DNA from 3 places in the Exiguobacterium sp. s57 genome. Region 2 is predicted to be linked to each of the others. Evidence: riboswitches for the same ligand, from Rfam matches in the RefSeq annotation. Region 2 holds a riboswitch; each other region holds the start of a gene.
What was found. A riboswitch is a leader RNA that binds a small molecule or an ion and turns the genes downstream of it on or off. The one in region 2 is predicted to bind S-adenosylmethionine.
Positions count from the first base shown of each region.

Region 1: it holds a riboswitch for S-adenosylmethionine, as region 2 does, so the genes downstream of both, KNO98_RS11490 (Na+/H+ antiporter NhaC family protein) here and KNO98_RS04750 (methionine ABC transporter ATP-binding protein) in region 2, are expected to answer to the same signal.
Region 3: it holds a riboswitch for S-adenosylmethionine, as region 2 does, so the genes downstream of both, msrA (peptide-methionine (S)-S-oxide reductase MsrA) here and KNO98_RS04750 (methionine ABC transporter ATP-binding protein) in region 2, are expected to answer to the same signal.

Region 1 covers NZ_JACSKR010000004.1:257,229-260,357, forward strand. Annotated here, with positions in the region: gene KNO98_RS11485 (TVP38/TMEM64 family protein) at 1-540, shown strand, start outside; gene KNO98_RS11490 (Na+/H+ antiporter NhaC family protein) at 558-1,841, opposite strand; SAM riboswitch class I at 1,909-2,003, opposite strand; gene KNO98_RS11495 (GGDEF domain-containing protein) at 2,102-3,129, opposite strand, start outside.
Region 2 covers NZ_JACSKR010000001.1:928,302-931,430, forward strand. Annotated here, with positions in the region: gene KNO98_RS04745 (methionine ABC transporter permease) at 1-315, opposite strand, end outside; gene KNO98_RS04750 (methionine ABC transporter ATP-binding protein) at 305-1,333, opposite strand; SAM riboswitch class I at 1,411-1,516, opposite strand; gene KNO98_RS04755 (thioredoxin family protein) at 1,967-2,224, opposite strand; gene KNO98_RS04760 (PTS sugar transporter subunit IIC) at 2,405-3,129, shown strand, end outside.
Region 3 covers NZ_JACSKR010000001.1:489,763-492,891, forward strand. Annotated here, with positions in the region: gene KNO98_RS02500 (amidase family protein) at 1-857, opposite strand, end outside; gene KNO98_RS02505 (hypothetical protein) at 970-1,131, shown strand; SAM riboswitch class I at 1,176-1,275, shown strand; gene msrA (peptide-methionine (S)-S-oxide reductase MsrA) at 1,343-1,867, shown strand; gene KNO98_RS02515 (DM13 domain-containing protein) at 1,969-2,493, shown strand; gene KNO98_RS02520 (hypothetical protein) at 2,637-2,882, shown strand; gene KNO98_RS02525 (class I SAM-dependent methyltransferase) at 3,060-3,129, opposite strand, start outside.

The DNA.
Region 1 (3,129 bases), on a different contig from region 2:
TTCCCTTTTCTGCCACTCGTCTTAATCATTTCTGCGAATGCGGCGACATATGGCTTTTTGTTAGGTGTTCTCTTGTCGTGGATCGGGAGTCTTCTCGGAACGATTGTCGTCTTCGCGGCCGTCCGGTACATCTTCCGAAAACCGATGACACGATGGCTTGAGAAGCATAAGACGGCGGTATATTGGTTAGAACGAATTAATCACATGAGCCCGATTTCGCTCGGGTTCTTATATTCACTCCCGTTCATCCCGGTCAGTTTGATTACCTATTTACTGGCGCTCATCCAAATGAAGCTCCGTACGTTCATATTAGCAGCGGGATTTGGTAAACTGCTCGTCGTCGTCATTTTCTCTGTCATCGGAGACCAGTGGGAAGAATTTATTCAAAGCCCGTTTCGCTTGTCGATGCTCGGTCTGCTCTTAGTCATACTATGGGCCATCAGTCGAGGACTTGAGGAAGTGCTCAAGCGACGGGCGTTCAAGAAACGGAACGAGCAATTGAAACAAGAGATGGTGACCAAACGACAAACACCCCTTTGAGAAAGGGGTGTTTTCGCTTATGACTGTTTTTTAAAGCGCGGGAAGTTGAAAGCAATGGCAATCCCTCCGCAAATAAAGAGGAGGAACGGATAGAACATGAACGGGACGAGGTCAGGCGATGCCGTCTCCGTCAACTCTGCGGCAATGAGGAGTTGTGCTCCGTATGGGAGAATCCCTTGTACGCCGCACGAGAAGATGTCGAGCACGCTAGCAGACTTTTTCCGTTCGATGTCATATTCGTCTGCGATGTTCGCTGCAAGCGGTCCGGCTACGAGAATCGAAATCGTGTTGTTCGCCGTCGCCACGTTTGTCGCACTGACAAGACCGGCGATACTCCATTCAGCACCGGCCCGTTTTTGGATGCGTGACGTCAAGGCATCACGTAAATATGCGAGACCACCGTTATGTGAAATGAGTCCGACAAGTCCGCCCATGAGTAACGTCAAGAACGAGATTTCGGCCATGCCGATCATCCCGTCCGCAATGGCTGTCACAAACGCTGTCACAGATAAGCTTCCGTCAAGTAGACCAATGATACCCGTGAGCGTAATCCCACCTAACAAAACGAGAATGACGTTCAGTCCTGTTAACGCTAGTCCGATCACCGCGAGATACGGAATCAGTTTATACCACTCAAATGCAGCGACATCGACAGTCGATTCACCGTTCGATAAGACGGCGAGTAAAATGGTCGTGATGATCGCGGCCGGTAACACAATCCAGAAGTTCGTTCGGAACTTATCACGCATATTCGTCCGTTGTGTCCGCACAGCAGCGATGGTCGTATCTGAGATGAACGAGAGGTTGTCCCCGAACATCGCACCCCCGACGACCGCTGCCGCAGCGATGGCGACGTTGACACCACTCTCTTCATGTATACCGAGTGCGATTGGTGCAAGTGCCGCGATTGTACCCGTCGACGTTCCCATCGCCATGGAGATGAAGGCGGCAATGACGAAGAGCCCGCTCAAAAGAAGCGATGGTGGTAAGAGAGTCAACGCAGCGTTGACCGTTGCATCGATGGCGCCGATTGATTCAGCGACGGTTGAAAATGCGCCGGCCAGTAAGAAGATAAAAATCATAATGATGATTCCCGGATTGCCGGCTCCTTGAGCGATGCGCTCGACGGTTTGGGTAGCATTTCCTTTTGTCATGAATGCTGCAACCATCAAGGCGATGATGGCCGCAACGAGGACCGGAAACTTATAAAAGTCCCCGTAATAGACACCCGCTCCGATGAAGAAGAGTAAGAAGACGAGCAACGGCAAGAGTGCCCATTTATTTGCTGTTGGTTGTTCCAAAATAATCACCTCACTAAAAATAAAAAGGACCTTCTTCTAAGAAAAAGGTCCTTCGTGCGAAATACCCTTTTCATCTTTCGAGCATACGCCCGCTGGATTTGGCACAGGTTACCCGCTGCCGAGACTTCATAGGGCCAGTCCCTCCGTCTCTCTCGATAAAAAGTGAATCTATCCAATTAGTAAACACGTTCCCTAACGTACATGTTTCGAATCCGCTTGTCAACTTAAAAACTCCCCAATTCGATGTGAGAAAGGGGAGTTTACGTCGTTAAATTGTTGAAGTGTGCCACGCGGTTACGTCCTGCATATTTCCCACCGACATACAGCGCACGGTCTGCGTTTCGAATCGTATCATCTAGACGCTTATTTCCAAACGCTTCAATCGTATCGACTCCAATCGACGTGGTCACAGAAATTTCGTGTTGGTCGACACAAAATGGTTTTGCTTCGATTTGGTGACGAATGCGCTCTGCGACTTCAATCGCTTGGGTCATATCACACTGGTTGAGGAGTAAAATGAATTCTTCCCCGCCATATCGTGCGGCAAAATCATCTGTACGAAGTACTTGTCGAATTCGTCGCCCGAATTCTTGTAACACGTGGTCACCGACTTGATGTCCATACGTATCATTGATTTTTTTGAAGAAATCAATATCGAGCATGGTGACCGAAATCGGATACATCGAGATATCGGATATTTGTTGAATCCCATATTCATAAAATGCGCGTGCATTTGCGAGAAGCGTCAAACTATCCGTCCGGCTCTCGGTATAGAGACGGTCTCGTTCATGACACCGACTGATGGTCCGATTGAACGACTTTAAGAGTTTGATGATTTCCTGCTGAATGATTTTTGGATATCCATAAACCGGCTCGCCGGTCATGACAATCCATGTACGAATTCCTTCTATTTCTTCCGAGCGGACAGAGACGAAGCTATGATAGTCATTATGGAAAGCATCGGAAAGTGAGGCATCCCATTCAAATCGCATCTCATAGTCGAGGACGGGATCATTCGGTTGACTAATGTCGAGTAGTGCGTATACGACTGGTCGATCGATTGGTTGACGTGTCTTCAAATCAAAGTAGAGTATACGATCGAACAATCTGAACTCGACATATCCTTCATCGTAGTGATTCAATTGTTCACACTGACTTAAAAAAACTTCGATGGCTTGCGCCTCACTCTGTGACAAGGAGACGGTTTCTTTTGCTTCATCGTATTGTTCGATCAACGATTTGAATGCATCTTGTCGCTCTTTTTGAATGAGGAGCCGCTTAATAAAGA
Region 2 (3,129 bases):
ATAGAACGGTGCCGCGCCGATGATGAGCGCCGGAAGCGCCGCCGTCGAACCGAGCATCGTATCGAGTAAGAACAGCGTGAACGGGATGAGTAAGATAATCAAAATGATGAACGGGATCGAACGGAACACGTTGACGATCGCGCTGACAAAGACGTAAATCGGACGATTCTTCAATAATAGCGATTCGTTTGTAATATAGAGAAGCAAACCTAAAGCGAGTCCGATCAAAAATGTCGCGACGCCTGCGACGAGCGTCATATACAACGTCTCCCATGTCTGTTCCATCATGATTTGCCAGTCTACGTTAGGAAACATCGCTTTCCACCTCCACTTCTACGGATTGCGAACGAATCGATGCGATGGCGCGTTCGATTTCACTTGCTTCCCCAATCAGTTGGATGAATAGCGTACCGAGCGCACCGACTTGTGATTGTGTCACGTTCCCGCCGATGATGTTGAATCCGATGTCATGTGTTTTAAGAACGTCAGACAAAATCGGGTGCTCTGCCGTCTCGTTCAAGAATTTCAATTTGACGACTTGACCGCTCGGGTACCGTTCCTTCAAATGTTCGAACGTGAGCGACAAATCGTCGACTGCTCCGATTTGTTTGACGAACTCTTTCGTGATCGGTTGTTTCGGATGTTGGAACACATCAGAGACTTGACCCGTCTCGACGACTTTTCCTGCTTCCATCACGGCGACTCGGTGACAGATCTTTTGAATCACGTGCATCTCATGCGTGATGAGGACGATCGTCAATCCGAGTTTCTTATTGATGCTGACGAGCAGCTCGAGAATCGAATCCGTCGTCTTCGGGTCGAGTGCACTCGTTGCTTCGTCACAGAGGAGCACCTCTGGATTTGTGGCGAGGGCGCGTGCGATCCCGACTCGCTGCTTTTGACCGCCCGATAATTGTGACGGATAGCTGTCCTCGCGACCGGCCAATCCAACGAGTTCGACGAGTTCTTGAACCCGACGTTTCCGCTCATTTGCCGGAACCCCAATCAGCTCGAGCGGAAAACTGATATTTTCTGCGACCGTACGCGACCATAGAAGGTTAAAGTGTTGGAAGACCATCGAGACGTTTTTACGGACACCTCGTAATTCTTTCGGGCTGAGTTTCGTCAGCTCGCTCCCGGCAACTTCGATTTCACCGCTTGATGGTGATTCGAGACGATTGAGCAATCGGATGAGCGTTGACTTCCCTGCCCCCGAATATCCGATTATTCCAAAAATTTCACCGTGATCAATCGTTAGTGATACATCATCAACCGCCTGGACACGACCATTTTTCGTATCGAACCATTTGGCGACGTTTCGTAATTGAATCAATATATTTCCCTCCTGACAACAAAAAAAGCGCACACGTTTGAGCAAACGTGCGCACTTTATCGTACGGACAACGATTGCTCTCATCTTTCAAGGTTTTCACCTTGCTGGAATTAGCACCATTTCGGATTACTCCGCGGTTGCTGGGCGTCATAGGGCCAGTCCCTCAGCCTCTCTTGATAAGAGTGTTGTATATTCGATTAGCTTTATCATAGCGACAGCTTTTTCTGCTGTCAAATCCTTTTTTCAAAAAAATAAAAAAAGGTGCCGTCCGAGGACGACACAGAACGTAGCACCTTGAGTCACGGAAGGACAGCCCATAGATGAGAATCTTTTGCCCGTTCAAGATTTCCACCCTTACATGGGGGAGATTCACCAATCACCACTCAATCTTAGCTTGGACCGTGCGATTATACGAAACGTCTCTCTTCGCTTGATTTTTTTGGGGGACAATCGAAGGGAAGACTGACGTGTATTCGTGTAAAGTGTAGCAGCGGCTTCGCCAAAACGTCTTGATGTCGGGAATATCGCGTCCTATTTTGTGTTCAAGTAAGATGTTGTAACGAATATACCATTCGTGAACTTTCTGTGTCAACTGATTATTTAAAATTTTCAGATTATTCTAATGTTCCTCTCTTACTTTACGAAAGAGAGGACATGTTGCACATTGTGAAACGCGTAAAGACGATCCCGCACCTTGCCGTTTTCAAGCTTCAATAGTGCAGGAACACTCATCACCTGATACGCTTCGAGCTCTTTCGGAATATAGTTCGCATCCCGCTTTTCAATTTTAATTTCAGGGTCGACCGCTTCGACGACCGTCAACATTTTCTCCGCCACAGCGCATGTACCACACATCGGGGCGTATATATATAAGAATCCGTCTGTAATCATTCTTCTCACCTCTCTTGTCATTATAAGGGTCGATGGATTCCCATTCAAAAATCGTGCTTTGGTGAAATTTCAGAATTTTTCAATGATTCACTTGACTCTTTCTGAAGAGAGGAATAATATGGGCTTTAACTTTAGCACTTTTGTACATAACAGCAAAGAAGAAGGATAGGTGAATGAATGATGACGGAACAAGCAACAAGTACGATGAAGCATTTCACGATGAACGTCTTGAATGGTCTCAGTCTGGCGATTTTGATCGCCCTCATCCCGAGCGCGTTGCTCGGCGAATTAACAAAAGCCCTGCTCCCTTATCTCCCATCTCTTCAATTCATATTGGATGCGACGTCGATTGCGATGCGACTTCTTCCGGCTATTATCGGACTAGCTGTCGCCATGCAATTCGGACGATCGACTTTAGAGGCAGGAACGATCGCGATTGCAACCCATGTCGGTAGTGGTGCCGTTCGAATTGACGGCGGTGCGTTTGTGATGGCCGGCATAGGGGACGTGATCACAGCCGGTGTGACCGCTGCGATCGCCACGTTTCTCGTCATGAAACTCGCTCCCCGTCTGAAGACGTATACGGTCATCGTCATGCCGATGACCATCATTGTCGTCGCAGGCGGGATTGGTGCCTTTTTACTTACATACATCTCACAAATCACGACGTATATCGGCTTACTCATCATGACGATGACCGAGCTACAACCGGTCCTTATGGGAGTCTTGATTGCGATGGCCTTCTCTCTCATCATCGTCTCACCGATTTCGACCGTCGGAATCGCGACGGCCATTAGCCTCTCCGGGGTTGCGGCCGGTGCGGCGAACCTCGGTGTCGTTGCAGCCGGATTCGGTCTTGCGATCGCAGGTTGGCAGGCAAACGCGACCGGGACGTCGATTGCCCA
Region 3 (3,129 bases), 440 kb from region 2:
TCATACAATCCGACTTCTTCGTCTGAAATATTTGGTTTGATAAATCCGACACGCATCCCGACCGCTTGCCTCACGTCGAGACATGTCACGTATGGGGGACCGACCGGTGTCTCGAGAGTCGCCGGATCCGATTCATCCTCACCGCACATCGATTGTAAGGCGATGACCGCATCACGAAGCGTCCTCGCCATCGGTCCTGCCGTATCTTGAGAACGTGAGATCGGGATGATTCCGGAGCGGCTGATCAATCCGACGGTCGGCTTGATCCCGACGATGCTGTTATGGACACTCGGATGAACGATTGAACCGCTCGTCTCGGACCCTACCGCAAGAAGAGTGAGGTTCGCCGCGACCGCAGAAGCCGACCCCGAACTTGATCCCCCGACATTTAACGCGTCGCCATATGGGTTCATCGTCTGTCCACCGACGGCACTCCATCCGTTCGGCATATCTTCCGTTAAAAAGTTCGCCCACTCGGACAGGTTCGCTTTCCCCAAGATGATGGCCCCGTCAGCCCGTAACCGTTTGACGAGCTCGGCATCTCGAGCGGCGAAATGATGTCGCATCGCGGCAGCACCTGCAGTCGTTCGCATCAGACCGTTCGTCTCGATGTTGTCTTTGATTAAGACAGGAATACCGAGTAGCGGTTTGCGTACTCCTTTTCGGTACGCCCGGTCTGCCGCCTCTGCCTCGAACAGGGCGTCCGGATTGACTTGAATGACGGCGTGAAGCCGTTCATTATACGCTGCAATCCGCCCTAAATAATAGGCGGTCACGTCTCTCGCCGTGAATTGTCCTTCTTTATACCCACGATGTGCACGTTCAATCGTCAGTTCATGTAATTGGATTTGTTCCATCATACATTCCTCCTTTATCTCTCCCCTTTATTCGTGCTCTACGTCTGATTTCCTTTTCGTATCGCCAAGTCGATGTGTTCTTGTTACACTTAAGAAAAAACAGGAGGTTCCTATGACACGCTCCTATGTCTTTGTGTTGCTGGCTGTGTTCGGTCTATTTTTCTTACAGCTATACGGTGAAAATGTGCCTTATGGTACACTCATTTCCATCGCGTTGATTGGATTCATCATCGTCTTGACTGTTTTTCAGTTGAAACGAAAGCCGAATCATTGACGGATGTATTTTGAGGGTGGTATGATGCTCTCACCAACTACATATCGATATCAAGAGTGAACGAGAGATCTGGCTCCGCGACTTCACAGCAACCTGCCTTAGGCAAGGTGCTACGACCAGCAAGGGAAACCTTGGACGATATGACGAAAGCGCTCATGTCATCCGACGTGAGCGCTTTTTTGTTGAATGACGATTTGGAGGGAACGACAGAATGGAAAAAGCAACATTCGCAGGCGGCTGTTTTTGGTGCATGGTGACACCATTTGAGGAATTACCAGGGATTGAAGGCATCGTATCCGGCTATATGGGTGGACAAGTCGACAATCCGACATATGAACAAGTAAAAACCGGGACGACGGGGCACCTCGAGGTCGTTCAAATCACATATGATCCAGCATTATTCTCGTATGAACGTCTCCTTGAACTGTATTGGATTCAGACCGACCCGACCGATGACGGTGGTCAATTCCAAGACCGGGGACCTCAGTATGCCCCAGCTATTTTCTATCACACGGAAGAACAACGAATCGCTGCTGAGGCGAGTCGCGATGTGTTGGCGGCAAGCGGGCGCTTCACGGCCCCGATCGTCACGAAAATCATTCCAGCGACGACGTTCTTTGCCGCAGAAGACTACCATCAGGATTATCATAAAAAGAATCCGAAGCATTATAAGGAAGACCGAGCCATCTCGGGACGTGACGAGTTCATCGAGGAGAAGTGGACTGAAACCGTATAACGGTCATCACACGCGAATTTTAGCATTCGCGTCTTTTTATAAGACCAATAATCGGGAAAAGGCTACTAATGGTTCATACATCCGAAAAGGAGGACTCATATATGAAAACAAGTACGAAACTCATCATCGGTGTGATCGGAGTAGCCGTGATCGCCATCGCCTGGTGGCTGATCTCCCCACTATTCTTAACCGAGACGGTCGATGAAGGATTGCCGCCGACAGCAGTCGAATCACCAACTCCAGAGGAAGAGGAATCAGATCAAGAGACGTCCGAGACACCGGAAGCACAACCGAGTCCAACCGAAGTAGCGGGTGTGTTCATGGACGGGGAGGAAAATTATGAGACGACCGGGACGATCCGCTCGGTCGAGGCAGAAGACGGGACATATCTCCGATTTGAAGAGTTCGAGACGACGAACGGTCCAGACTTATTTGTCTATTTGACAAAACCAGGTCAAGAGACGACCGAAGGCGTCAGTCTAGGGGCTCTAAAAGGGAATATCGGGAATCAAAACTATTTGGTCCCTGCGGATGTGAATCTAGAGGAGTACAACACAGTTGTCATCTGGTGCCGTGCGTTCAGCGCGACGTTCGGGACGGGAGAACTGACTGGAACAAGTGAATGAATTGACTGCAGGGCGGCTGAATGAATCGGCCACCCTCTTTTCATTTGAAATCGGCTAAAAAATAAAGACCAATCATCCAACATCAATTGTGTATATGCTATCATATATGTAAATAAGTGTAATTCAATTGAGGAGATACGATTATGGAACAGACTGTGTCACAAACGTACAAACACTACTTTTGGAAACGTTTCTTTCTATTTTTCATTCCATTGATGGTGATCGGCATACTATCCGAACCGATGATTATTCAGAATCCATTCGAAGAGCTCGAAGACTATGGAGCATTTGTGTTTTTCTTGGCAATTTATATCCTTGTACTCGGTGGATGGGCAGCGTTTATGACGTCGATGATGTGGCGGATCAAACAATTCAAGTTGAAAAAGTAATCGATATGGTAAAGTGTGGAACTTAGTATAAGGCTGAAAGAATCACTGCTTGTTCAACCGTTGAGAAGACGGGGTAGCCTGACCAGATTTCAATCAATAGGTCGGATCATTCGGGGATCCCCCACCTTAAAGCAAAGCTTAGGCGGGGGTCGTTCAAATAATAGTTTACCTACTCCCTCAACTGCCCTTTTTCAAGATATACATATGGTAGCGCGCATTGAATTCCGGATAGTCTGTATAGCGGTCA